3 regions of the Pseudobutyrivibrio sp. UC1225 genome follow, and region 1 is predicted to be linked to each of the others. Evidence: predicted binding sites of a transcription regulator. Region 1 holds the regulator's gene; each other region holds the start of a gene.
The links. The regulator NrdR, encoded in region 1, represses ribonucleotide reductase genes. The targets are predictions, from matches to a motif close to CACAANATNTTGTG.
Positions count from the first base shown of each region.

Region 2: nrdD (anaerobic ribonucleoside-triphosphate reductase) is a predicted target of NrdR. The motif match lies at 6,390-6,403, and genes of this name have one in related genera.
Region 3: BMZ41_RS08225 (ribonucleoside triphosphate reductase) is a predicted target of NrdR. The motif match lies at 7,288-7,301, and genes of this name have one in related genera.

Region 1 is NZ_FOVQ01000002.1:226,162-236,300, reverse strand. Features, by position in the region: gene BMZ41_RS03955 (family 43 glycosylhydrolase) at 1-6,651, opposite strand, end outside; gene BMZ41_RS03950 (hypothetical protein) at 6,894-7,202, opposite strand; gene nrdR (transcriptional regulator NrdR) at 7,303-7,755, opposite strand; gene nifJ (pyruvate:ferredoxin (flavodoxin) oxidoreductase) at 7,887-10,139, opposite strand, start outside.
Region 2 is NZ_FOVQ01000001.1:231,276-241,414, forward strand. Features, by position in the region: gene BMZ41_RS01145 (DNA gyrase/topoisomerase IV subunit A) at 1-1,157, opposite strand, end outside; gene BMZ41_RS01150 (DNA gyrase/topoisomerase IV subunit B) at 1,191-3,116, opposite strand; gene dut (dUTP diphosphatase) at 3,205-3,642, opposite strand; gene nrdG (anaerobic ribonucleoside-triphosphate reductase activating protein) at 3,664-4,155, opposite strand; gene nrdD (anaerobic ribonucleoside-triphosphate reductase) at 4,184-6,307, opposite strand; gene BMZ41_RS01170 (lactate utilization protein) at 6,492-7,121, opposite strand; gene BMZ41_RS01175 (MBL fold metallo-hydrolase) at 7,140-7,958, opposite strand; gene BMZ41_RS01180 (acyltransferase family protein) at 8,031-9,020, shown strand; gene BMZ41_RS01185 (hypothetical protein) at 9,027-9,920, opposite strand; gene BMZ41_RS01190 (flavodoxin domain-containing protein) at 9,955-10,139, opposite strand, start outside.
Region 3 is NZ_FOVQ01000005.1:94,908-105,046, forward strand. Features, by position in the region: gene BMZ41_RS08185 (glycoside hydrolase family 2 protein) at 1-933, shown strand, start outside; gene BMZ41_RS08190 (threonine/serine exporter family protein) at 899-1,354, opposite strand; gene BMZ41_RS08195 (threonine/serine exporter family protein) at 1,344-2,129, opposite strand; gene BMZ41_RS08200 (Mrp/NBP35 family ATP-binding protein) at 2,580-3,443, shown strand; gene BMZ41_RS08205 (peptidylprolyl isomerase) at 3,559-4,080, shown strand; gene BMZ41_RS08210 (hypothetical protein) at 4,192-4,902, shown strand; gene BMZ41_RS08215 (HlyC/CorC family transporter) at 4,865-6,139, opposite strand; gene BMZ41_RS08220 (tetratricopeptide repeat protein) at 6,316-7,269, shown strand; gene BMZ41_RS08225 (ribonucleoside triphosphate reductase) at 7,571-9,958, shown strand.

The sequences.
Region 1 (10,139 bases):
TGCAATCTCCTTATCACCATCTGTTACTGTAATTCTAAGTGGACGAGTTGTATTCCACCACTCTGAAACACCAAGATCTACAGCATACTTACCAGCCTCAAGATCAAAGCTGTAATCAATATTTTTGTTTGAACGAGCCCAGAAGCCATGTCCCCAGATATCGTCACTTGAATACTTCACGCCAAGATCGTCTGTAAAGTTTCCTGTGTATCCAGCGTGATTCTCTGAAGTATATGCCTGGTCTGTCTCGTCATTGCGAAGTACCTTACCCTGCATATTCTGAACTTTATTGAAGAAGCTGTTATCAATCTTCTGTCCGTCTGCATTTGTAGAGGCACAATCGAAGAAATAGATTAGCTTGTCATTTACAACATTTGCTGTAAATTTGATTGTACGTCCATTTTCCATGAGACCGGAAACTTCCATTTCACCGATTGCATTATCGTCAGCCTCAATTGAATCCCAAACAACTGGAATCTTAATTGTCTCTTCCTCCCCCTGATATTTAATTTCGATATCAGGGGGAAGATTTTCCTTTAATTCCTTTACACTTGCCACAACTGTAGGAAGTGATGTAACTATATCGTATGACTTTAATGAATCAAAAATTGATAAATCCCAGTCATTGTATCTAAAGATTCTGATTCCGCCATCTGATGTAAATTCGATTGGGAGCCATACATATCTAGAATCACGAAGGAGGTATCCCTTGTCAGGATTTGACCAACGATCTCCCATGTACATATATCTGCCCTTTCCTAAATCTACCACACATGTGCTTTGTGTATCGTATGTTGTGGAAGCGCCTTCATCTGTGCAAGGATTTCCCTTTACTGACCACTCACCAAGCATAGAATCTGCCACTGCATACTGCGCGGCGTTTGGTGCCCAACCTGTGCAGCCTGATGTAATCATGTAATACTTTCCATCACGCTTAAATACTGCTGGTGCCTCACGGCTTGCTCCAACGAAGTTTACAGTGTACTCATCTCCTTCGAGACCTGTGTACTCATTGTTGAGCTTAGCGATGTACATATTTGCATTTCCATCTGATGAGTAGATTACATAAGCTGTACCGTCATCATCCTTAAATACATTCATGTCTCTTACATGACCATTTTCATTGTCCCAGCCATAGTCATAACCGGTATCCTGATGAAGAAGGTATGTACCGAGAAGCTTGTATGGTCCGTTTACTGTATCAGACACTGCTATACCAAGCTTTGCCTTTGCATAGTTTGAAGATGAACCTGAAGCATATGGGCTCTGTCCGTCTGCATGGAAGAACATCACATATTTGCCTGTCTTCTCATTGTAAAGGAACTTAGGACGCTCGATTACGCTTCCGCCATCTGCTGTACCAGCCCAAAGATCTGTATAAATTGCCTTCTGTTCCTTTGAAAGCTTTCCATCTTCACGACCACCGTAAAGTGACTTGAAGTAATCCTTATCGAAATCTTCTTCCGAAGTCATTGTGCGAAGTACAAGTCCCTCATCCTTCCAATTGTAAAGGTCTGTTGATGAGTACATGTGAACACCAGGACATGGCATATAATCACTAGTCTTGTCCTCACCAATCCAGTAGTACTTTGTTACACCGTCAACTGTAAGCTTCTGAATCTGTCCACCGTGTGCCTGAATAACCTGACCCTTGTCGTCATATCTTACATCACCGTTTGTACCAGAGATTGTAGAATATGTAGTCTTGTTATCACCTGTAAGCTCTCTGTAAAGCTTGATTTCTGCAATGTTTGCACAAGCTCCGTCAGCTGGCTCGTACTTGATGTATCTGAATGTATTTGATTTAGACTGGAACTCCCCAGCAAATACATTTGTAAGTACCTCTGCTGTTGGTGCCTCTGTAGATGAAATCTCATGAAGTAATGTGTACTTCTCGCCATCCTTTGAGCCATAGAAGCAGCCACCAAGCATTCTGTCTGTGTAACCCTTTCTAGGAGCAAATGAGAATGCTGCGATTTCCTCTTCCTTGCCAAGGTCCACAAGAAGGTATCCAGACTCTAATCCATCAAAGTATGTATGAAGATTGCTGTCGATTGCCTTATCTACATCAGCGCTGTCAGCCCATGGCTTAGAACCTGAAACCATAGAGCGCTCAATTTTGATTTCCTCAAGCTTTGCAAGCTCAGCACCTGTACGTGTCTTCTTCTCTGCTGTCTGCTGTCCGTTGCCACTGCCTGAGTAGTGAATTCCATCAATAATATATGTAGTAATTGAATTGCCAAGTAAGTTAGCGAAAGCTGCTGACTCTGCCTTGCTAAGTGAAATCTCATCTGAGTCTGTTACATCTGCCCAGTTTTCACCATCCTCCAAGCTTCCGCTTGTTCTGATAGCTGTAATCTTTGTCTCTCCTGTAATCTCATCAAATCCAGAAAGATCAATCTTTGCCACCTTGTCCTTCTTAGCTGAGTTGATTGCTACTACAACTACCTGATCATTCTTTGGATCATAAGCCGCAAGTGTGCTGCTATTTGCTCCAATAATTGTCATGCCTGGTCGGATATAGCGTGTATACTGACCAAATCCATAGTACTTCTTAGAAAGGATAAGCTCACTATTATCATGGTCAGCTGCTGCAACACCCCAATATCCCTTATCAGTCCTTGAAGCCCATGCCTTTTCCATGGCAGCTACTGTAAGGTAATCATTTTCTGATCCCTTCTTAACCCATGATTTACCATAATCTGAGCTATCCACATGCATATCGATTGCGTTCCACATTATCCACGCTGTGCAATCTAATCCCTTGATATCTGTGGCAATTCTGGCACCCATACCGATAGCTGCTGACATCTCACCAGCATCCTGACCGCCAGTAAATGAACCGTCAACCTCTGACATCCAGAGATTCTCGCCACCGTTTACTGCAGTTTTAGCAAGTGCGCTTCTCTTTGAACCGCTGTATGTATGTGTGTCAATTCTTGTAACAACATCCTTTGCCTCGTCAGAAAGTGCGTTATAAGAATCAATTGCTGTGTCGATAGAAGTCTCGTCAGATGCTGAAATGATAATATTAAGTCCCTTCTTCTCAAGCTCTTTATTAAGTGCAACAAGTACACGTGACTGAGACTCTCCTATATCGAAGTGGCAACCCTCCTGCTTGTTTGAATTTGCCTGCCAGTAATTTGTATAAGGCTCATTCATTGGAGTTGCACTCTGGAAGCTTACTCCATTGTCTGCCTTATCAAGATGCTCGATAACATCTGCCATGTAACAAGCAAATGCTGTGACACAATCTTCTCGAAGATTGTCATCATTAGCGTTCTTATTTCCTGATGAACATCCGCTCTCTGTCATGAAATAAGGTGGCGAGTTTGAAAATGCTTCGGCGATGAAATCATCTCCTGAAGCCTTTGCGGCTGCAACAAGAACGTTATCCTGATTGTTGTCAGCGCTCCAGTCATAGTTCCAAGCATATCCGCTAGTCCTATCAGCTCTATCAAATTTCTCCTGATAGTAGCTGAGCTTATGCTTACTCAAATCCATCTTCGTTACATCTACACAGTAACCAGGCACACCAGAATCTGAACGAATAATATGATTATGGATTGGGTCATCACCACCACCAACATTATAGCGTCCAATGTTAAGGCGAAGTCCTTTATCTCCAAAGATTGCCTCTGCAGCCTTTTTTGTAAGCTTGCTATTGTAGCCTATTCTGTTTGCCCACCAACAAAGGGATGTACCCCAGCCCTGGAACTCACCAAATCCGTCTTCATCTGTATCGTTGAAACGTGTTGATTGTGATGGGTTAAGCTTGATTTCAGTATCAAAAGCCTTTTCTTCTACCACTTCAGCTTTCTGAGCTGTACCAGAAATCATAAGACCTGAAATAACTGGATCTGGATCTCCTGATTTTTCAGGAGTAACAACAAAGTGAACCTCAGTAGTCTTAGCTACATTCTCCACCTTGAATTCTACCTTATCAATGATGCGTGGCTCAGAACCTGAAAGCTTAACTGTTGTCACATCAGACTTAACTTCCTTGCCCTTGTCATCCTTGTATGTAACATAGAAGTTCATAGGTCTTGTTACGCTCCACCATTCATTGAAGATACCAGTAGCTACGTACTCACCTTCTGAAAGAGGGACGATATATTCGCAGTTTTTGTCGCCTCTAGCCCACCAGCCATCTGAGAATACATCATCACTGGAAGATGTATATTTTCCACAATTTGCTTCATCCTCATTTACGATTCCCCAAGAGCTATCCTCTCCATAGATAGCATCTGGAGTCTCATTGAGAACACCAAACTTATCGCTTATTTTGTTGAACTTAGTGCTTGAGTTTGCACCTGAATCGATGAAGTATAAAACATCATCTGGAATATTTTCCATATCAAGTGGGTCCTTCTCTGGCTCCTTGATGCCATATTCCTTTACCAAAGCATCGTACTCTTCTGAGGTAATGTTGAGCACTGTTCCGTGTCTTGGAGCAGATGGAAGAGCATATTCCTCTGGAGTCTTGAACTTACCCTTTGCAATATCAGTTGTTATAACTGGCTTGTATCCACTTCCTCCAAAGTGATCGAGAAGAACACACCATGTATCTTCCTCTACATCATCCTTATTAAACTTGAAAGCTGTAGGTCCTTCAACACCCTGAATGCCCTCAAGAGATGGCGAATCAACCTTCTCCCACTCACCGAAGATACTCTTAGAACGCTCCATATATACGGTTGAAGCTGTCAGCTTTGTTCCATCTGGAAGAGTTCCGCCTCCCTCGTTCTTAGAGATTCTGTAAAGATATCCATCATTTCCACTTACTATAGTTGTATCGATTGTGGATACTGTCTTTCTATCAATCCAAACCTTTGGCTCAGTAAAGGTGTTGAAATCTCTCGTCTTGCTATAGTAGATTCTCTGAAGTCCGTAGTTATCTGCTGTAGTCTTAGATGCCCAGAAAACTACATACTCTCCAGTAATCTCATCGTAATAAGCCTCTGGTGCCCATGTACAGCCTGCCTCAATGGTATCTGTAAGAGTAACCATTCGCTGATTGCCCCAGTGGATAAGATCCTTTGACTCCCATACCATGATTGCCTGGCTTCCAGACTTCTGAGCTCTTGTCCAGTCACCGTTGCGTCCAATACTAAGGTCTGTTGCAATAAGGTAGAACTTATCACCCTCATGGCTTCTCATAACAAATGGGTCTCTTAACCCCTTCTCGCCCTTTGTAGATGTAAGTACATCCTTGCCATCGTTTAGCTCGCTGTAATTAAGACCATCATTAGAAACAGCGAAGAAAATATTCTCGCCTTTTACTGTATTTCCTGTGAAGTATGCAAAAAGGTAATCTGTAGTCTTTTCCTGCTTCTTCTTAGCCTTAACAGTAACCTCAAATTCCTTTTCCTTCTCTTCACCATCCTTGGATACAGTAGCTGTAAGAATTACCTTTGTATCCTCAGACTGTCTTGTAACTACGCCTGCTGGTGTAGATGCGTAATCATCATTCTTTGTAGCCTTATCTGTGATTACATCTGTGTCGCTCGACTTCCATGTAATCTTTGAACCATATTTTCCTTCTGAAGGAAGAGTGATGTTTCCTCTTACATCATCAGCCTGGAAAATCTCAAGAGCATCATAATCTGCCTGAAGCTCATCCTCTACTACCTCTGGCTCCTCAGGCTTTTCTGCAATCTTCTCCTCAAACTGTGAGAATAAATCAGCAACCTCTGAGGCATTCATTGCACCTTCGTAAATACGATAGTCATCGATATAACCGCCGAAGTATTCACCACCATCCCAATTAGCTTTACCAATCTGGAGTATACTGTTATCCTTCAGCATTTTTGACATATCTGTGTCGAAGCTGTAATCATGCTTTGCTTCTTTTAGTTTTCCGTTTTCATATACTGCTGTATAGTCCTTTCCAAGAACCACAACAATATGATCCCATTCTTTCTTAATTCCATTTACAGAAAGCTGACCTGGGCGATCATTGTTATTTGAATTGTATCTTTCAACAGTAATATTGTTGCCTACATCAAGGACTCCAAGATACTTTTCACTTCTGTACACCTGGCTATTTTTATTTGGAGCCGCAAAGAATGTCCAACTTTTTCCACTTTTATCTGCCTGTCTTAGGTAAGAAATTGTAATTTCATTTTCCCCGGTTAACAGGCTGTCGCCATTGCTTTTCTCTACTTCAAGATAAGCATTCTCCCCATTGAAGTATGCTGCATTCTTAACAAGCTCAGTATCTGCCACCTTTACACCGTGGTTTACTGCCTTTGCTCCCGCTCCCTCAAAGCCTGACTCTTCATTGTCGAAATCAAAGGATGCAATAAGCTTGATTTCATCATCCTTATCTTCTTCAGAGTCTTCCTGCTTCTTCAGCTCTTTTTCATCTGACACTTCCTCAGATTCAGTTTCAGATTCTTCAGTCTCCTCGACCTCTGCTACATCTGTCTCTACTACATCTGTCTCTTCCGTCACTTCTGTCTCGTCTACTTCATCTTCAACCTTTGAATCAGCTTCCACCTTCTCCTCAACTAATTCATCGGTTTCGTCACGAGTCTCGGCTACAGTTTCCTCTGCATTTACAACCATGCCTATATCACTACCAATAGTTGTAATGGCCATAGCCGAGCAAAGAGCAACAGACATAACTTTGCTCTTAACCCCTTTCATACATGTCCTCCATTCTCTTCATATTTTTTAGGGATGAGTTGGGTGTAAATCTCATCCCCTTATTTATTCTCATAGAAAATGGTAAAGTCAAACCTAGATTAAGTAAATAGAATTTCTTTCACAGTTTCTTCACATATATCAAAAATTTTTCCCACTTGACATTTGCCCCTAATAAAAACGACTAAAAAAAGTGCAAAAAAAGACTCAGGCTTTTGTTTTAGCCTGAGTCTGATGAATCCAGATTATAATGTGAAGTTTTCTAATCCCTTGTCATCAGCCTTTGCAACCTCTGTATTGGTCTTTACCAAATACTGATAACGATGGATTGCTGTATCCTTTTCCATATCGCCGACTGCCTTAGCGATATTCTTTGCTGCAACCTTACCTGCCTCACTAATTGAAAGAGAAGCAGCTATGTCTCTGTCATTGCCAGCTACCTGAATTCCTTCTTCAACTTTGCTATCAGCAGCTGAAGAAATCATTCCTGATACAGCCTTATTTATATTCTTTTCATAAAACCCATCTGATGGGCGAATTCCCGAAATATTCATATAACATCTCCGTATTTATCTTTGTACCCTATATATCGGATGCAAGGATGAATACTTAACTCCCTTTTGCACTCTTCCCCAAAGGGGGCCGCTTGGTGCATTATTTATCTAATACGCGCTTTAACTCATCCATGAAGGTATTAACATCCTTGAACTCGCGGTATACCGATGCAAATCTAACGTATGCAACTGGATCCACATTCTCAAGATGCTCCATAACGATTTCACCGATGCGTGTACTAGGAATCTCCTTTTCCTCAAGAGAGAAAATCTCTGTCTCGATTTCGTCTACCACCTTAGAAATCTGTGTTGCAGAAACTGGACGCTTTCTACATGCAATAAGAACGCCTTTCTCGACCTTTGCTCTGTCGTATGGCTCTCTATTGTTATCCTTCTTGATAACAATAAGTGGAATAGTCTCTACCTTTTCATATGTAGTGAATCTCTTTCCACACTCTGGGCAAGAACGACGACGTCTAATACTTGTATTGTCATCTGCAGGTCTCGAATCAATAACGCTAGTGTCTTGGCTTCCGCAAAATGGGCACTTCATTGCTTTTCCTCCAAATATTGAAATTTTCGTACCACAATATCTAGTAATATTTTAGCAAAGTGACCACAAGAACGCAACAGAAAAAGCCCCATGCTTTAAAGCATGGGGCTTTGATTTAAGCTATCTAAATCTTATGAATAAAGATCTACTAACTTCTTAAGGTGAGCGTAACGCTCCTTAGCTGTCTCCTCGTTGAGAGCGAAGAGTCTATCAGCACGCTCTGGGAATGCCTTTGTAAGACGAGCATAACGTGTCTCGTTCTTGAGGAAGTCCTGATACTTGCTGTAGTCACCTTCCTTAGAAGTAAGAGTGAATGGATTCTTTCCTTCCTTCTTAAGGTCTGGGTTGAATGAGAAGAGGTTCCAGTAACCAGCCTCTACAGCCTTCTTCATCTCATCCTGGCAGTGGTTCATACCACCCTTAACACCGTGAAGCTCACATGGAGCGTATCCGATGATAAGTGAAGGACCGTTGTAAGCTTCTGCCTCAGCAAGAACCTTAACAGCCTGTGCCATATTTGCACCAAGTGCGATCTGAGCTACATATACATAACCGTAAGACATAGCGATCTCAGAAAGAGACTTCTTAGACATCTCCTTACCTGATGCAGCGAACTGGCAAACCTCACCGATGTTAGAAGCCTTAGAAGCCTGTCCACCAGTGTTAGAGTACATCTCTGTATCGAATACCATAACGTTAACGTTCTCACCAGAAGCAAGTACGTGATCAAGACCGCCGAATCCGATATCGTATGCCCAACCGTCACCACCGAAGATCCATACAGACTTCTTAGCGAGGTAATCCTTAAGAGCAAGTGCTGCCTTAGCGTCCTCAGAACCGTTCTTTGTAAGCTCTGCTACGAGTACGTCTGTTGCTGCACTGTTCTCACGTGTAGAGTTCATTGTCTCCTCGAACTTAGCAAATGCAGCCTTAAGCTCTGCAGAACCAGCCTCAGCTGCCTTCTTAGCAGACTCGATAGCGCGATCGCGGAGGTACTTCTGTCCAACTTCCATACCTAAACCGTGCTGTGCGTTATCCTCGAAGAGTGAGTTACACCATGCTGGACCCTTCTTAGAATCCTTGTTAACTGTGAATGGTGATGTAGCTGCAGGACCACCCCAAATTGAAGAACATCCTGTAGCGTTTGAAATATACATATGCTCACCGAAGAGCTGTGTAATAAGTCTTGCGTATGAAGTCTCTGCACAACCTGCACATGATCCTGAGAACTCAAGGAGTGGCTGATTGAACTGAGAACCCTTAACTGTAAGGTCAGAACCTGCTGCTTCCTTACGTCCAACGTTAGCAACTAAGTAGTTGAATACTGGCTGCTCGTCTGCCTCGTCTGCCTGTGGAACCATTGTGATAGCACCAACTGGACAAACTGTTGTACACTCGCCGCATCCCATACAATCAAGTGGAGATACTGACATTGTGTACTTGTACTCTGAAGCCTTTGGCTTTGTATCAGCAAGCTTAATGTTTGCTGGAGCTGCCTTAACCTCATCCTCTGAAAGCATGTAAGGACGGATTGTAGCGTGTGAACATACGAATGCACACTGGTTACACTGGATACACTTCTCTGGATCCCATGTAGGAACTGTTACAGCTGTACCACGCTTCTCGTAAGCAGCAGCACCAAGCTCGAACTGTCCGTTTGGATTTCCTGAGAATGCAGATACTGGAAGTGAATCTCCATCCATCTTAGAGATAGGCTCAAGGAGATCCTTAACCATCTTAACAACCTCTGGACGACCCTCAAGTGCTGGCTTAGCAGGATCAGCTGCTGGGTTCTTCCATGAATCTGGAACGTTAACCTTGTGTACAGCGTCAACACCAGCGTCGATAGCGTTGTAGTTCATGTTTACAACATCGTCACCCTTCTTACCGTATGACTTCTTAGCAGCCTGCTTCATGTAATCAACAGCCTCATCGATAGGCATTACATCAGCGAGCTTGAAGAATGCTGACTGAAGGATTGTGTTTGTTCTCTTACCCATACCAATCTCGATAGCCTTATCGATAGCATTGATTGTGTAGAGCTGGATGTTGTTATCAGCGATGTACTTCTTTGCCTCAGCGTTGAGCTTCTGCTCGAGCTCTTCGTCTGACCACTGGCAGTTGATCATGAATACTCCGCCTGGCTTAACGTCCTGAACCATCTTCATGCCCTGTGTAACGTAAGCTGGGTTGTGGCAAGCAACAAAGTCAGCCTGATTGATATAGTATGGAGACTTGATTGGGTTGTCACCAAATCTAAGGTGAGAAATAGTAACACCACCAGTCTTCTTTGAATCATACTGGAAGTATGCCTGGATAAACTTATCTGTGTGATCACCGATGATCTTTGTAGAGTTCTTGTTAGCACCTACAGTACCATCACC
Region 2 (10,139 bases), on a different contig from region 1:
GCCTTTATAAGACCTTCCTGAATCTCTTTTTTCTCCTGCTCTTTTCCGAGGAGATGTGTGTACTTTCTAGTACAAAGCTCATACTGGAAATCAACGTGATGCTTGATAATTGGAACAATTCCAAGAGTCTCAGGCTTACCATCAGCAACCGCAAGCATATTTACACCAAAGGTATCCTCAAGACGAGTCTTCTTATAAAGAAGATTGAGTACATTCTGGGCATCAGCACCTTTTCTGAGCTCGATAACGATTCTCATCTGCTCGCCCTTAGACTGGTTTGAAATATCTGCAATATCATTAGTCTTTTTTGTCTCTACAAGACTACAGATATCATTTAAGAACTTACCGATATTAGCGCCAATCATAGGATAAGGGATTTCAGTGATAACAATTTGCTCTTTACCACCCTTAATCTTTTCGATTTCGGCTTTTCCACGAATTTTAATTTTACCTACACCGGTAGAATAGATTTCCAGCAAATCATCTTTATTTGTAACGATACCACCTGTTGGAAAATCTGGACCTGGAATAATCTCCATCATTTCAGCAGTGCTAATATCTGGATTCTTCATGTAAGCAATTACACCATCAACAACCTCACCAAGATTGTGTTGAGGGATAGATGTAACCATACCTACAGCGATACCATCTGAACCATTGATAAGAAGATTTGGAACACGTACTGGAAGTACTTCTGGCTCCTTTTCTGTCTCATCGTAGTTAGGAATGAAATCTACAACGTTTTTATCAAGGTCGCCAAGATATACTTCCTGAGCAACCTTTGCCAAACGTGCCTCTGTGTATCGCATGGCAGCGGCTCCATCACCTTCGATTGAACCAAAGTTACCATGACCATCCACAAGAGGAAGGCTCTTTTTGAAGTCCTGGCTCATTACAACCAAAGCTTCGTAAATGGAGCTATCACCATGTGGATGATATTTACCCATTGTATCACCAACGATACGGGCAGATTTTTTGTAGGGTTTATTATAATCAACCTTCAACTCATACATATCGTAAAGTGTACGACGCTGTACAGGCTTGAGACCATCTCTAACATCTGGTACTGCACGAGCAAGTATTACAGACATGGAATAGTCAATGAAGGATTTTTGCATTATCTCTGAATATTCAGTTCTAATAATTTCTTGTGCCATTAATAATATATCCTTTCAAATCAATTACCGGAATTAAACATCCAGCTCAGCTTCCTTTGCATGCTTATAAATAAACTGCTTACGAGGAGCAACATCACTACCCATAAGAAGCTCTGTAACTTCTGAAGCCATAAGACCGTCCTCAATTTCTACAAGCTTAAGCTTACGACGTTCTGGATCAAGTGTAGTCTCCCAAAGCTGCTCAGCATCCATCTCACCAAGACCCTTGTATCGCTGAAGAGTAAAGGATTTTCCTTCCATCTTTTTACGATATTTTTCAAGAGCAACATCATCATAAAGATATTCCTCTTCTCCCTTTGATGGGATTGCCTTGTAAAGAGGTGGCATTGCAATATAAACATGGCCTTCTCTAATAAGCTCTGGCATAAATCTGTAGAAGAATGTCAGAAGAAGTGTACTGATATGAGCACCATCCACGTCGGCATCTGCCATAATAACAATTTTGTTGTAACGAAGCTTTGTAATATCAAAGTCATTACCGTAGCCTTCTGAAAAACCACAGCCAAAAGCATTAATTAGAGTCTTAATTTCCGCATTGGCAAGAACCTTGTCCATTGATGCTTTTTCAACGTTAAGAATCTTACCTCTGATAGGCATGATTGCCTGATACATACGATTACGTGCTTTCTTTGCTGAACCACCAGCGGAATCTCCCTCTACGATAAAGATTTCGCATTTATCTGCTTCACGGGATTCGCAGTTAGCGAGCTTTCCATTCTGATCAAAGGAGAACTTCTGCTTTGTAAGAAGATTAGTCTTTGCTTTCTCTTCGGATTTACGAATCTTGGCACTCTTCTCTGCACAGGAAATGATTGCCTTTAAAGTCTCTAAGTTTCTATCAAAGAATAAAACGAATTCATCCTGGCATACTTTCTGAGTAGCCTTAGATGCATCTGGGTTATCAAGCTTTGTCTTAGTCTGTCCTTCAAAACGTGGATCAGGATGCTTAATACTGACAATTGCTGTGATACCATTTCTAACGTCTGCACCAGTAAAGTTGGCATCCTTATCTTTGAGAATACCAAGCTCACGAGCATAGTTATTAATTACTGTAGTAAGTACAGTTTTAAATCCTGTAATGTGTGTACCACCCTCAGAGTTGTAAATGTTGTTACAGAAGCCGAGGATATTCTCCTTGAATTCGTTGCAGTACTGGAAGGCCACCTCAAGCTCTACATCATCGCATTTACCTTTGAAGTAAACAACATCGTGAAGAGTCTCTGCTGATTTGTTAATTTCCTTAACAAATCCCATGATTCCCTCAGGCTCATGATATGTAATATATTCTGGTGTCTCACCACGTAAATCTGCATAGTTGATAGTGAGACCTGGATTAAGATAAGCAGTCTCGTGAAGACGTGACTTTACCTCATCCTCCTTAAAATATGTCTTTTCAAATATTTCTGCATCTGGAAGGAAATTGATCTTTGTTCCGTGCTTGTTTGTCTTTGAAACCTTTGGAAGAAGTCCGTCTACAAGCTTTTCTGTAGGAACACCTCTCTCGTATCTGTCGTGGTGAACAAATCCTTCACGGGAAATATCTACTACCATATATTCAGACAAAGCATTTACAACTGAAGAACCTACACCGTGCAAACCGCCCGAGGTCTTGTAAACACTGTCATCGAACTTTCCACCTGCGTGAAGTGTAGAGAATACAAGACGTGCTGCTGGAACACCCTTAGCGTGCATACCAACAGGAATACCACGACCATTATCTTCAACTGTACAGCTGCCATCCTTTTCGAGAGTAACATAAATAGTGTCACACTCTCCTGCAAGATGCTCATCAACTGAGTTGTCTACGATTTCGTATATAAGATGATTGAGACCTTTGCGTGAGGTAGAACCGATGTACATACCCGGACGCTTTCTAACAGCCTCAAGTCCCTCTAAAACAGATATACTGCTTTCATCATAGGTAACTTTTTTTGCCATAAAAATTCTCTCTTTCAAAAAAATAATTATAAACGTCTATAAAACGTCTAAAAGGCGTCTGGATTTCCAGGCGCCAGTTAATATCAATTTAGTGTTTTCCGGTAGAACCAAAACCACCAGCTCCACGAGCTGTATCTGAAAGCTCTGATACTTCAGAAAATTCTACTGAAAGGAAAGGCACTACTACAAGCTGAGCAATCTTTTCTGCTGGTGTAATAACCCTCTCAACCTCTCCATCATTGTGAAGAGCAACCTTAACTTCTCCCCTGTAATCTGAATCAACTACACCTACACAGTTTGCAGGACGAAGACCTTCTTTTGCAGAAAGTCCGCTTCGTGCAAAAACACCGCCAAAATAACCAACTGGAATCTCCATTGCAAGTCCTGTACCAATCATCTTGGTCTCGTGTGGTGCAATCTTTACCTCCTCTGTAACGTCTGCAAACAAATCATAGCCTGCAGCATACTCTGAACCTCTCTCTGGAAGCTTTGCAGAGTCGGTAAGCTTTGTAATATTAATATTCATAAAATAATAATCTCCCTTAGTCTAATCTACATGCAAAACAATCTGATCTAGCTTTCTAGTCTGAGGAACATCAATAACCCGCTGATTGATGCTTCCACGCCATTTTGCCTGTAAATCTATCTTATCAATTTCAAACTCCCCGTCAACAAGAACATCCACATATTCCATGATTTCCAAAGACTTAATTTCCTCGTAAGTGAATCCAGTATAGAGCCAGACGGTCTTGCCGGGAAACCTCTCCCTAATTTCCCGGGCAAGCTCCGTCACTTCCTTTCGATTTCCTGGATACAATGGGTCACCTCCGCTGAATGTAATTCCGGAAATATAGTCTCTGGACAGTACTTCAAACAATTCATCTTTGGCAGCCTGATCAAATTTCAGTCCACCTTCTGGGTCCCAAGTAATAGGATTCTGACAATCCTTGCAATGATGGTCACAGCCCGAAACCCAAAGCACAGCTCTAAGACCATCGCCATTAAGCATGTCATCTTTAGTTATATTATGATAATTCATTACAATTATTCTCCAAGTCTACAAAATCTTACATAGATTTACGATCAGCGATTTCCGCCATCTTCGCCTCGTTAAGACGTGTATCTCCCTTTACACGTGAGTAAGATAAATATCCATTCATTCGGTCAATTTTTGTGAGATTCTTGCTACCGCAAACTGGGCAAACATCCATCTCAAGTTCCTCATGTCCGCAATCATCGCAATATGAAAGGGAAAGGTTAACACCCTCATAGAAGCCCTTCTGCATAGCACGACGTACAAGTGTCTTTACAGCCTCACGGTTGTAGTTAATAGGATAACGAACATACTGAATCTTCCCACCGTTTGAAAGCTCCCAGAAGCGTCCTTCTTTATCCTGCTTTTCAATAGGTGTAATATCTTCTGTAACATGGCAATGGAAGGAATTTGAAACATATTCTCTATCAGATACGTTTTCTATAATTCCATATTTATTTCTGAACTGTTTTACCTGTAGTCCGCAAAGATTCTCAGCTGGTGTACCATAGATAGCATAAAGATTGCCATCCTCCTCCTTGAACTGATTAACCTTTTCATTGATGTGCTTGAGTACCTCTAATGCAAACTCTCCATCCTCAACAAGAGATTTACCATTGTAAAGCTCCTGAAGCTCATTGAAGGCTGTAATACCAAAGGAAGCTGTAGCCGCCTTTAAAAGAGGCTTAATCTTATCATGGAAGCCTAGATGTCCACCGTAGAAACCACCCTCACAGTATGCAAGTGGATTTGTAGATGCACGCATCTCTCCAAGATAAGCATATGTACGAATGTGAAGCTTTCTAATCATCTCCAAATAATAATCAAGTACTTCGTAGAAATCCTTAGATTCCTGACGTGCCTTTGCAAGAATCATTGGAAGATGAAGTGAAACTGCACCGATATTGAAACGACCAATAAAGACTGGCTCATCTTCATCATCAGCTGGCTTCATTCCTCCCCTTTCATACCAAGGCGAAAGGAAGGCTCTACATCCCATAGGTGATATTACCTTGCCATATTTTTTATACATGCTGGCAATGTAACCCTCGCCAGTAAGAGAAAGCCAATCTGGGTACATGGTCTTTCTTGAACAATCGATACCAGCTTCGAATACGTCCTCAAGCTCACCACCAGGTCCGTGAAGATTTTCATCATAAAGGAATACAACCTTAGGGAAAAGTACCGGCTTTTTAAAGCCAGGCTTACCCTGTCCGATTGAACGAACCTTAAGGCATGCTTTTGATGCCATCTTCGCAAATACGGATGTACCAAGACCGATTGTTACTGTGATAAATGGATAATCGCCACGTGATGAAGCAACAGTATTAAACTTGTACTCCCATCCCTGGAAGCCCTGCTCCATATCGCGCTGAACCTCAGCCATGGAAACTTCTTCTGCTTTTGTCTTATCGATTCCTAAATCAAGATATTTCTTTAAATACTTGTCATAAGAAATCTGAGCATACTTTTCCAGAATCTGATCTGCCTGTGGAATAGTAAAACCACCATACTGTTGGCTGGCAGCTGAAAGAACAATATCACCTATAACATCAAAGGCAACATCAAGGCTCTTTGGCTCGTTATAGAAAATGTTACCCATCTCAAAGCCACCTTCAAGAACAGATTTAACATCAAAAAGACAACAGTTCATTGTGTCTCTTCTGGCGTTCATATCATGAATGTAAATATAGCCATCACGAATAGCCTGAACTTCTTCTGTTGTAAGGAAGAATTTCTTGTAAAGCTCACGATTAAGCTCGTTAAAAATCAATGAACGCTTGGTAGAAACAAGGGCCGAATCAGTATTTGAATTCTCCTTGTCACCGATGTACATGATGTTCTGAGACTTCTTATAAACATCATCAAGCATCTGAACGAAATCCTGCTTATAGTTGCGGTAATCGCGGTAGCTCTTTGCAACCATTGGATTAACACGCTCCAAAGCACCCTCAACAATGTTATGCATTTGCGCAATCTCAATCTTCTCAAGGCCAAGCTCCTCCACTCTCTCCTCAACAAATTGACATATAAATTTCTCCTGCTCAGGAGTAAATTTTACAAGAACGCGTGTAGCTGACTTCCCCACAGCCTCTACAACTTTTTGTACATCAAATGGCTCAAGTGCACCATCCTTTTTAACTACAAAACGATTCATACCTAACCTCCGGAAATTTATTAAAAAACTGCTAATAATTTTAGAATTTTCTGTCAATATCTAGTTGATTCAAAACAAAAACTACTAGATATTGTGTTGATGGTTTTATACTACCACCACACTATCTAGTAGTCAATAGGTTCACAAAACACAAAATAAAGTTTAACAATTCAGACACATTTCACTAAAATCCCAGATTGTCGTTAACCAGAATCACGTGAATACGGCCTTCATGACGAGAATAGCGAGTCATAAGGAACTGACAACAAATTGTATCTGGTGACTTGCAGTCCATACAAGAACCTGTCTTAGCGCAAGGAGTAGATAATCCAAAACGCTGTGCATTAATAGGTGCCGCAACATTTCTTGCCCTCTTTATGGCAGAATCTACATCTGGACACACCTTATTCATTCCAACAATGAAAATAACATGCTTTGGTCCCTGGGCAATTGCTGAGACTCTGTTTGCATTACCATCGATGTTAATCATTACTCCATCTTCTGTAATTGCATTGGCACTACTGAGGAAATAATCAGCATCGTAAGTTGAAAGCATTGCTGCTCTTTTATCCGTTGCAGCATCTCTATCGATAAAGTGATATTCACCTTCTTTTAAAGCTTCAACAAGCCCGATTTCATGAGCTGACATTGCTCCACCCATAGAAATTGAAGAACCCTCAGGAATTAGCTCTAAAGCTTTCTTTAAAGCTTCTTCTTTATTTGAAGCATAATAACCACTCATGTTTCTAGACTCTAGTCCTTTAATAACCTTCTGTGCCAGTAATTCATTTCTTTTAATAATATTAGCGTCCATTTTTATCCTCCTTCTACATCAAATATTTATTTCAAGACCAACTTTCAGTTGTTCCAGTTTGTCTCCCAGTTCACTTTTTAATATTCCATAAGCCCTGTTTTTGGTGCAGTGGCCTGTGCATATATATTCAATATTCTTTTCCTTAAAAGTATTTGCTACTGACAGGATTTCCTCTTCACTCTTATTAAATAGATGTAAGCCACCTATATATCCGTATATACGTTTTTCAGGAAAGGTAGATTGCACTTCATTTATAATATTTTCAACTCCACCATGGGAACAAGAATTTAAAATCACAAGACCTTTTTTAGTATCTAGAACAAGACTTTGTTCATGGGCAAAGTCATCAGGAAACCATTTATGGTTTGCCTTTATAAACATTTTTTCTCTTTTTCCTATCAAAGATAATCCTTCAGACTTATGAGGGATTAGATAGACTCCCTCCATAAGTTTATAGTCTCCAGACACTTTTTCGATTCTATCAGGATAATCTCTTAGCACGTGTTTTGGGATGCCGATATAGACTCTAAAGAACTTGCGCTTATGGTAGCAATTTTCAAGAGCCTCCTCACGCAAATAGAATTTTGCCTTGGAATTATTTTTAAAGAACGAAGGCATTCCATTTCCATGATCATAATGAGCATGACTAAGAACCCCATAATCAATATCAGCCACATCAAAACCAAGGCTTTTAAGATTACTCAAATATAAATTTGAAGCCCCTGTATCTAGTAAAATTTTCTTATCAGAAAACTCTATCAAAAGAGATAACCCCCATTCTCCTTCTAGTCCCATATTTGAAATATTATCTACTATAACCGTAATTTTCGCGCCCATAACATCTCTCCGTGAAACCTTCATTTACAAATGAATAAACTATATGGTACCCTCTAATACGAGGTGAAATTAATGACTACAAAATCAAACCGTAAATCACAATTTGATATAATTCGTATTCTCGCAATACTTATGATATTTAACTACCACTTTTGTATGGAGGCTGGTGCCAGCCAGTCCTTTTTTTGCGTATATAAAAATGGTGGTTGGGGAAGTGTTGGTACCAGCATCTTTTTCCTTCTTTCTGGATATCTAATCCATATGGGAAGTAAGAATACTAATATATCTACGTATTTAAAAAAGCGATTTTTATCTATATATCCATCCCTTTGGCTTAGTTTTATCATAGTGTATTTATTGACTAGTATTAACAAAAATAATTACCTATGGGGCGGGGAGATATGGAGAATTGCTTTATCTATTCTTGGAGTAGATACTTATCTTCAGTACTACTACGTTCCAACCTACTCATGTGTTGGTGAATGGTTCACCGCCATGATTATATTCTTATATATAGCTTATTTGCTACTTCGTATTCTTATAAAAAAATATCCTGTGATTTCATCAATCGTAATTGCGATTCTGTACTTTACCGAATGTATACGAGGAATACAGCCAACTGTTCCAGCCGATGCAAGTATTTTTACAGGTATTATGCTTTTCTGGATTGGAATGATGTTCCAGGAATATCCAACAATACTAAAGCCTGTTTGGTGGAAAATAATTTCTGCCATTGCAGTTATTCTTTTAGTATTGTTTGTAAAGCTACCATTCATAGGGAACGTTCTTCCATGGAAAAATCTTCTTGGAATAGCAATTTTTTATGTTTTATATGTGTTATTTTCTTCAATAAAATACAGTGAAACAACTGCTAAAGTATTGAAATTCTTCAGTTCATTATCTTTCGCTTTTTATTTGGTGCATCATTTTGTTATGCTTCAAATTATTGAAAGATATGGCATCGTTAATATCGTATTTACGTATATCATGGCTTTGATTATTACAATATTAACAGCATCTGCTGTTACAAATATCACAAATAAAATACGTTATAAAAGGTAGCACCTATTAAAATAAATCCAGCATGCTATCCAAATATATTTCTTCTCTGACTTTTAGTTGATATTCTGGTTTAGTCATGTAGTATAACAAAAATTCAAGTATAACTGCACTACCCAAGCCTCTGCCTTCAATTTTAAAATTCGAGAATCCGCTAGGCATATAGATATTTAATATATCCTCTTTTCCAATGAATCCCGGATTGTTCATGGCATCAGAAAATCTATAACCATTAGATGCAGTAGGTGAAACACATATGTGATCCTCACAGGCTTCACCAAGACTTTTTCTACTAACATTTTCATAGCAGTTTTTTCTATCATAACAGTTGAACCAACAACATTCATTACACAAGAATTCCACTTTATCTTTTTGTTCCTGTGTCAATGAATTAAGGCTGTCAAATTCTCTATTAAGTCTAAAATCTGGAACTACAAAAGAATACTCTTTGCAATTTAATTCATTCTTAAACTCTTCGAAATCAGTAATAACCTTTGTTGTGCTTGAAACAAAATAATAGTTTGTATAATTATTCTTTATGTAATTAAGCAGTAAATCCGAATATACGATAATGCCATTTTGCTTTGTTCCATTATTCTCAAATAACTTACATAACAAGTTGCACTTTCTATCTGTAAGATGTTCCTCTTTTAAAAGAGAATTGCTAAAGGTCAATCGTGATGAAATATCAAATTTTTTCATAAGTGAAGCTACTGCTTCTGGACTTTCATCCCCAAAACCAACACGTCCACCTCCCCAAATACAATCATCAGGGGCACCATAGATAGAACCAATTTCGCACCAATCATAAAAATATTCTCTATGATTATAAAAAAGAGGAAGAAAGACTTTATAAAGTTCATAAAACTCAAACAACCCCGGAAGGTGATAATAACATTTCAAAATCTCTCTACCTCTATTCAATCATAATATTTTTCTAGGAAACACAACTTGTATTAATAGCCTCAATAAGTGGTTTAATATAAGATTTGTCAGTCCAGTCATGTTTATCGGTACCAGCTTCCATCAAAGCTTTTTCCCAAACCTCATAATCCTTTGGATCTTTCTTTGCTACAGACTTTTGAAGCATTTTACAAAGATTTCTATCCATAAAGGACATAT
Region 3 (10,139 bases), on a different contig from region 1:
GTACACTATGGTAAAGATAGTTTTTCTACTTATTTTGCTATGAGGCATTTTGGAGTAGAGAAAGATGATAAGGCTATTCCACGTCTAAGTTTGAATCACAAGCCATTATTTATGAATGGAGTTTTGGACCAGGGATATTATCCAGAGAGTCTCATGACGCCACCTAGCGATGATGCAATGATTTATGATATCGAGACCATTAAGGGGCTTGGTTTTAATATGATTCGTAAGCATTGCAAGGTGGAGCCTATGCGTTGGTATTTCCACTGTGACAGACTTGGAATGATAGTGTGGCAGGATATTGTAAATGGCGGTACAAAGTACGATATGAACATGATTTGCAATATTCCTACAGTGGTGCGTCCATTTGGAAATACAAAGGATAAAAATCGACTTTTCTTGAGATTTACAGGGCGAAATACAGCAAAATCCAAGGAAGTTTGGCATAAAGAATGCAGAGAAATTATGGAGCAGCTGAGAAATGTTCCATCCCTGGGACAGTGGTGCCTTTTTAATGAAGGCTGGGGTCAGTTTGATGCTAATGATTGTCTGAAATTCGCGTTGAAATTTGATGATACAAGACCTATAGATGCTGCCTCAGGCTGGTTCCATGAGGGATGCGGAGATGTTTTCTCTGAACATAAATACTTCGAAGAGCTTAAGGTAAAGCTTGGTCAGCGACCTTATGTTATATCAGAATATGGAGGTTTCTCACTTAAGGTGGGAAATCATGTGACCAGAGATGTAGTATACGGTTATAAGAAATATAGTCATCAGAAGGATTTGCAGGATGCCTACAACGAATTGATGGCAAAAATAAAGTCCCTCGAATTTGAGGGACTTGCAGGTGCTGTGTTTACTCAGGCCACCGATATAGAGGATGAGGTCAACGGCCTCATTACTTACGATCGGAAGGTGCAAAAACTGTATTAAACCAGCTTTGTGGGAATGCCATTCCAAGAATGATTCCCATTACGATAGCACCAGCTGTCTTAAGTGTAGACAGACCTGACTGACTGAAGTTGTTCATGTCATTCATGATTAAATAGAATGAAGTATAGTAGATTCCTGCGCCGGGTACCAATGGGAAAATTCCTGATATAAGGTAAACGGTGACAGGATTCTTTCTTTTTGAGGCAATAGCTCTTGAAAAGAAGGTAAGGGCTAAAGAACCGACAACATTTCCAAGAGTAGGAGCGCCAAGTGCGTTGGAAATAATTGAATAGAAAATCCAACCGATGGCACCTGAAATACCACAATACCAAAGCTCAGAACGAGGAGCCGAGAAGACGATGGCAAAGGCAACCGTTGCCACCATGGCGACTACAAATTCAATAATATAATTAACGTACATATAAGAAGGCACCTCCTCCGCAAATCTGAACTATTGTGATAACAATACCTACGCCAACTGCGATACAGAAGGCAGTGAGGAGGGCGTCAATTAATCTTATTGAGCCTGAAAGATAATCGCTATTAATGAAGTCTCTGATACTGTTTGTAAGTGGAATACCAGGAACAAGCGGCATGATTCCGCCAATGATAATCTTATCGGAATGGATAGGAAGTCCTGTAAAAGCAAAGGCAAAGGCCAATACAGAAATAACTATACTTCCAAGAACATTAGTGACGGTTTTGGAATTGTTCATTCCTGCTTCAAAATGAAGGAATATGCGAAGTAGACATCCAACAATTGTAGCGATAACTCCGTCTAATGCAGTACCTCCAAAAAGGTATGCGAAGCCACCGCAGCCGATTCCTGTTGCAAGTATCATGATAGGAAGATTATAGCAAGGAAGCTTTTTATATTCTGCAAGCTTTACCCAAGCATCTTCTATAGAAATGTTCTTAGCACAAACTTCTCTGCAAAGACTGTTAAGCGCTGCAATTCTTGCTAAGTGCATAGGGTACATAGGTACATGACGAATCATTGAGCTGGCATGCTCTGTCACCTCATCTGCACTGGCGAAAATTCCATTACTGAGAACGTAAACGTCACAGTCAGTAATATCATATGAATTTAAAATGGCAAGGACACTGTCCTCTACCCTGTAAACCTCTGCGCCATTTCGCAGGAGAATATCTCCTAATTCAACAGCAAAGGATAAGACTTTTTGTGTATCTGTCATAGTGTCTCCCTTAGAAATTATTTCTCAAAATGATTATGTATGAAATTTGTTTTTTTTTCAACACCGGTGGATAAATTTAACGATTGTGGATAACTTTGTGGGAAAAATTTGTTCGTTGATTTATGACTCACTTGGGTTGAAAAGATTGCTGAGACCTTGTGGTTTCTAGATTCAGGAGACAGAAGATTCAGATATTTAACACTTATTTGCACACATGATTGAACTTATCCTCAATTCAGAAAACATAATTGTGGATAATGTGGATAACTGAATATTTAAGTTGATACATAAATCAACGGTATAAAAATCCGACTTTTTGTAAATTAATATAAGAGATGTATTAAGAAATATACTCAAAAAAGAAAACGATTATGTTATACTATTCTGCGGATATTTTTCATATAAGATATGTAAATATATAATAAGTAATACAAAGTAGGAGGTCTAATAATGGCAGAGAATAGTTCATGTTCTTCAGCAAGCAGCTGCTCACGTGGCTCCTGTGAAGGATGCCCATCAGCAGAGGCAGCAAAGGCTGGAGTTAGAAATACAGCTTTTCTTGAGGCACCAAATGCTAATTCAAATATTAAGCATGTAATCGGTGTAGTTTCAGGTAAGGGTGGCGTTGGTAAGTCACTCATCACATCATCACTTGCAGGTGTTATGGCACGTGCTGGCTATAAGGTAGGTATCCTTGATGCCGATATCACAGGTCCATCTATTCCAAAGATGTTTGGTGTTCATGGTCCTGCAGCAGCAAGCGCAGAGGGCGAGATGCTTCCTGAGATTGCTGAGGATGGCACAAAGATTATGTCAGTAAACCTTATCCTTGATGATGAGGAGTCTCCAGTAGTATGGAGAGGTCCTGTTATCGCAGGTGTTGTAAAGCAGTTCTGGACAGACGTAGCATGGGGCGAGCTTGATTATCTCTTCGTAGATATGCCACCAGGAACAGGTGATGTTCCACTTACTTGCTTCCAGTCACTTCCAGTAGACGGTATCGTTATCGTTACAAGCCCACAGGAGCTTGTACAGATGATTGTAAAGAAGGCTTACAACATGGCTGATATGATGCATATCCCAGTTCTTGGTCTTGTAGAGAATTACTCTTACATCAAGTGTCCAGACTGCGGAAAGAAGATTGAAATCTTCGGTGAGAGTCATATCGATGAGGTTGCTGCTGGTCTTAATATCCCAGTTATTGGAAAGCTTCCAATGGATAGAGCATTTGCTACAGCAGCTGATGCAGGTCGTATCTTTGACGTAGAAAACGAGTACCTCGTTAGTGCGAAAGAGATATTAGAGAATTTATAAATTTAGATGAGCTGGTAGGAAACAAGCTCTTAGATTTCTCAAGCGAATCGTGTTAGATGAGCGGAGAAATACTAAGGCTTGTAGCCGTGACCAGCGGATTAAAGGAGAGAGAAAAATGGCACAGAATCCAGTAGTTACAATTGAGATGGAAAATGGCGATATCATGAAAGCTGAGCTTTATCCTGAGATCGCTCCAAACACAGTTAATAACTTTATCAGCCTTATCAACCACAACTTCTATGATGGTGTAATCTTCCACAGAGTTATCAATGGCTTTATGCTTCAGGGTGGAGATCCAGACGGAACAGGAATGGGTGGCCCAGGCTACTCTATCAAGGGTGAGTTCTCAAATAATGGTTTCAAGAATGACCTTAAGCACGAGCCAGGTGTTCTTTCAATGGCACGTACAATGATTCCTGATTCAGCAGGAAGCCAGTTCTTCATCATGCACAAGACAAGCCCACATCTTGATGGCGAGTACGCTGCATTCGGTAAGGTTATCGAGGGTATGGATGTTGTTAATAAGATTGCAGAGGTTCCTACAGATTGGTCAGATCGCCCAACAGAGGAGCAGAAGATGAAGAAGGTTACAGTTGAGACTTTCGGTGTTGAGTATCCAGAGCCAGAGACAGTATAATTCTATTTGCAATTTATAAAATATCATGGTATTATAACGGCACGCTTTTGGCGTGTCGTTTTTTTCGTTTTATATTCTATAAGTCATTCGACTGTGTTTCACAGGAGAAATATGAAATTTAATACTATTTTTTTATGCTGCACGGTATGGGCGGTAGCTGGAGTGTTGGCTATTGTTTTTGCTCTTATGGGAAGTCTTAAAGAAAAAAGAAAGCATTCAGTTAAGATGATTTATTTAAGGCAGTTTATATTAATGGCTCAAAGCGGTAAAACCTCGGGAGAAATCATTAAGGAGCTATACTATTTCTTTGTTGGTAATGAGCCAATGAGAAAAATTATGCTTAGGGCAATGAATATGCCAAATGTCAAAGGTCTGGATTATATTAATAGAAAAATCGGGTGTGATCCAATGAAGATTCTGCATGGGTTTCTGATAAAAAGGGAAGCGCAAAACAGAAGCAGACCACTGCCTTCGATTCCAGATGATATTATTCAATATTTCATTGATTTGACAGACCAGTGGGAGGAAGATTATCAGGAGACACTGCGTCTAAGGAGACAAAGAAAGATTAGAGGTACTCTTGAGATTTGCGCTTTCATGCTGGTGAATTATCATCTATATAGCTGGTTGAGAACGGATTTGAGTTTGTGGATATTTGCAATTGTAAACACCCTTGGTGTGGTTTTCTTTATTATTCTTGAAAATGAAAAGACCCAATCGCCATCCAGAGGAATACAGGGACTGTATCATCTGGCAAGTGGAATGGGTCTCATAATCAATATATTTACTGTTGTGTCTGGGTGGCTTGGGCAGGTAGCTTGATGCGAAGCTTTGTGATTCGCTTTTTTTCTACTGCAAGCACACGGATGATGGTGCCATCCTCGGAAACATAGGTCTCACCCACATTAGGGAAATGGTCGAAAGCACCTACTATGTAGCCGCCGATGGTATCGTAATCATCACTTGTAAAGCCCAGTGGAATCAGCTGGCATAAATCTTCTAGATTCATAGAGCCCAGCACCTGATATTCTCTGTCGCTGATTCTAACAAGAGGATCTTCCTCATCTTCATCATATTCATCACGGATTTCGCCTACGATTTCCTCCAGCAAATCTTCAAGTGTAATCATGCCAGAAAGCTCGCCGTATTCATCTAATACGATAGAAAGTGAAGCGGATTCTTCACGCATTTCATCGAAGAGGTCTGATACGTTTTTCATTTCATAGGTGAAGTAGGTATCTCTCAGATAATCTCTTACAGAGAAGTTATCTGAAGGGCCAACCCCAAGAAAATCCTTCATGTTGATGATACCCAGAACCTTATCGGTATCTGGCTCGCAGACAGGAATACGTGTATACATATCCTCTTTGAATACGGCCATCAGCTCATCATAAGTGATATCAGCATCCACCATTGTCATGTCGATTCGAGGAATCATAACCTCCTTGGCACATGCATCTGAGAAATCAAACACCTTGTGAATCATGGTGCGCTCATCCTGTTCAATGGCGCCACTTTCATGGCTTACATCTACCATGGTACGGATTTCTTCTTCAGTGATGGTCTCATCCTTGAAATCTGGGTCAATGCCAAAGAGCCGGATAAAAAGACCTGCAAGGAAATTAACGATGGCAATCACAGGAGTGAGTATCCACATGAGACCGCCTACTGCAGGTGCATATCTGAGGCTCAGCTTAGTGGAATTTAATGTAGCCAGAGACTTAGGAGTAATCTCACCAAAAATTAATATCAATAGAGTAAGAATTCCTGTGGCAATTCCAGCACCATAGTTACCAAAAATCTGAATTGCAAGAGTGGTAGCAAGTGATGACGCTGACAGATTAACTATATTATTCCCAATAAGGATAGCAGAAAGCATCTTTTTGGGACGGTTAATAACGTTTAACACTCTAGAAGCTTTTTTGTCTCCATCATCAGCCATGGTCTTAATCTTAATTTTATTTACAGTTGTCAGAGCTGTTTCTGCTGATGAAAAGAACCCAGACAAGCCCAAAAGAATAAAAAGAATTATCAACTTAATTAACAAGTGAACATCCAAATGTAAAAATCCTCCTTAAAACACAAAGATAATATCTCTATTTGCGACATATTATAACACATAAGGATAGAAGTGGGGAAATTTACATGAACTGAATTTAATGCATATTTAGTATAGTATTTTCTCTTAAATTGCTTTAAAGTTATTATTAGATTTTTAAGAGAGAAGAAGAGTTTATGAAGAAAAAACTGCTTATATTAGCATTAGCTATAGCTGCAACAGTCGGTTTTGCTGGATGCAGTAGGTACAATCAAAAAGAGATTGAGCTTAGAGACCAGGGCATAGCAGCCATGGATGAGGGTAGATATGAAGATGCCATTGCACTTTTTGATGAGGCCTTGGGTTGTTCCATTGGAAAGGTGACAGACCTGGAGCTGGATGTAGATTATTTTAAGGCAGCAGCCCAGTTTAAGAATGGACAGTTTGAGGATGCAGCCACTACATATTCATACCTTATTAAATATGATGAGAAAAACTATAAGCCATATTTCTTAAGGGGCAGCATATATGCCAGCGAGGGAGAGATTGGTCAGTCTATAAAAGATTATGATGCTGCAGTAGCCATAGATGAGAAGAACTACTTACTTTACATAGAGATTTATGAAAACCTTAATGCTTTGGGATATACAAATCAGGGACTTGCCTATTTGAACAATGCTTTGGAGGTTACAGATAAATCTCCTGAAGCAAAATACTTTAAGGGTAGAATTTATTACATGCTGGGTCAGACCGCAGAGGCGGAGAAGCTTCTGAAGGAAGCCATCGAGAAGGATGTAATAGATGCAAAGCTTTATCTTGCCAAGATTTATCAGGACACTGGGGATTATGTTTCAGCCCAGGATCTTTTGGAAGAATATGCAGAATCCGATCAGGTAACAAGCGATGCTCTGGGTACACTTGGAGATATTGAATTATCCAGTGGCAATTATGATAATGCGCTGGGGTATTATGACGCTGGGTTGAGTCTCGATTCCATCGGCAATATGCCTCAGCTCATGAAAGGCAAGGCAGCAGCCCTTGAAAAGCTATACAGATTTGATGAAGCAAAAGAGGTTATAACACAATATCTTGAGTCTTATCCTAACGATGAGGAGGCAGCAAAAGAGTTAGTGTTCTTACAAACCAGGTAATTTTCTGAAAAGACGCACTACAATATGTGGTGTGTCTTTTTTGTGTTTAAATACTAAATATTGTGTGTGTTGAATCGTGATTCTACTTAGAAAATTATCAAAACTCAAAATCAATTTTAGGTAATTATGACGAAAAACACTATATATGGGTTTAATCATTGACCCACCACCCTATATTTTGTAAACTATAATCAGTCGAGAAAACCTTGGAAGAACGCTTTAGTTAGGACATCGGACAGGTTCATTGGGGAGTCCTTTTAGGGGAGATTTTAATATGAGAAAGGAATATTGGTGAGAAGAATTGTTTGAAGTTGTAAAAAGAGATGGGGAAATTGCAGAATTTAATTTAGGCAAGATTAATGATGCCATCGCAAAGGCATTTGAGGCTACTGGGAAGGAATACAACGACGATATAATTGGCTTACTATCACTTCGTGTTTCAGCAGATTTCCAGAGTAAAATCAAATCTGGCAAGATTTCTGTTGAGGATATCCAGGACTCTGTTGAGAACGTATTAGAGCAGACTGGATATACTGACGTTGCAAAGGCTTACATTCTATATAGAAAGCAGCGCGAAAAGATGCGTAACATGAAGTCTACCGTTCTCGATTACAAGAACGTTGTGGACAGCTATGTTAAGGTAGAAGACTGGCGTGTAAAAGAGAACTCTACAGTTACATATTCTGTAGGTGGTCTCATTTTATCTAACTCTGGTGCTATCACAGCTAATTACTGGCTTTCAGAGATTTACGATGAGGAAATCGCTAATGCTCACCGTAGCGCAGATATCCACATTCACGATCTTTCTATGCTTACAGGCTACTGTGCAGGCTGGTCCTTAAAGCAGCTTATTCAGGAAGGCCTTGGCGGCATCACAGGAAAGATTACATCAGCACCAGCAAAGCACCTTTCAGTACTTTGCAATCAGATGGTAAACTTCCTTGGTATTATGCAGAATGAATGGGCAGGAGCTCAGGCTTTCTCTTCATTTGATACATACCTTGCGCCATTTGTTAAGACTGATAATCTTTCATATGAAGAAGTTAAGAAGTGCCTTGAGGCATTTATATATGGTGTAAACACACCTTCACGTTGGGGTACACAGGCTCCATTCTCAAACATCACTTTAGATTGGACAGTACCAAACGACCTTGCAGAGCTTCCAGCTATCGTTGGAGGCAAGGAGCAGGACTTCAAATATAAGGACTGCAAGAAGGAAATGGATATGGTTAACAAAGCCTTCCTCGAGATTATGATTGAGGGCGATGCTAATGGACGTGGTTTCCAGTATCCTATTCCTACATATTCTATTACTCGTGATTTTGATTGGTCAGATACAGAGAACAATCGTCTCTTATTTGAAATGACAGCTAAGTACGGTACACCATACTTCAGCAACTATATTAATTCAGATATGGAGCCAAGCGATGTTCGTTCTATGTGCTGCCGTCTTCGCCTTGATCTTCGTGAGCTTCGCAAGAAGTCAGGTGGATTCTTCGGTTCAGGCGAGAGCACCGGTTCTGTAGGCGTTGTTACTATCAACCTTCCTCGTATTGCATATCAGGCAAAGGATGAGGCAGATTTCTATGCTCGCCTTGATAAGCTTATGGACATCAGCGCTCGTTCACTTAAGATTAAGCGTGGTGTTATCACAAAGCTTCTTGATGAGGGATTATATCCTTACACAAAGAGATACCTTGGTACATTTAACAATCACTTTTCTACAATCGGTCTTATCGGTATGAATGAAGTAGGTCTTAATGCTAACTGGCTTCGTGCAGATATGACTAGCAAGAAGACACAGCAGTTTGCAAAGGATGTTCTTAATCACATGCGTGAGCGTCTCTCTGATTATCAGGAGATGTACGGAGACCTTTACAATCTCGAGGCTACTCCAGCAGAGTCTACTACATACCGTTTTGCAAAGCATGACCGTGAGCAGTTCCCTGATATCATCACAGCTGGTAAGGAAGGCGATACACCATTCTACACAAATAGCTCACACATGCCAGTAGAATATACATCAGATATCTTTGATGCTCTTGAGGTTCAGGATGAGCTTCAGACGCTTTATACATCAGGTACTGTATTCCACGCTTTCCTTGGCGAGAAGCTTCCTACATGGGAGTCAGCAGCAAACCTTGTTCGCAAGATTGCTGAGAACTACAGATTACCTTATTACACCTTGTCACCTACATACTCAGTATGTAAGGAGCATGGCTACATCTCTGGCGAGCACTACACATGCCCACACTGCGGAAAGCCAGCAGAGGTATACAGCCGTATCACAGGCTACTACCGTCCAGTACAGAACTGGAACGAAGGTAAGACACAGGAGTTCAAGAATCGTAAGCTTTACGATATCGCAGGTTCTGTATGCCGTCGTGCAGGAGAGCAGTATCAGGAGCGCGTAGCAAAGGAAATGCCTAAGGTTAATCTTGAGATTGTATCAGAGGAGCCAAAGACAGGTGTTAAGTATCTCTTCACTACAAAGACATGTCCAAACTGTGCACGTGCAAAGGAGATTCTTGAGGACGAGGAGTACATCCTTGTAGATGCTGAAGAGCAACAGGATCTTACAAAGAAGTATGGCGTTATGCAGGCACCTACACTTGTAGTTGTTAACGGAGATGACGTTAAGAGATATGCTAATGCAAGCAACATTCAGAAGTATGTTGATGAAAATTAGTCAATAAAATCGAGATAATACACAGGAGATGTGGCTATAATGCTACATCTCCTTTTTTGTGTGATTCTTATGTAGAAAACTCATGGCAATAAAACACGTTTTTTGGCAAGAAAGTCGGATTGACCCTCTTAGATAATCATGATAAATTATCATTTGTGATAAATTTGTGAAAAAAGTATGT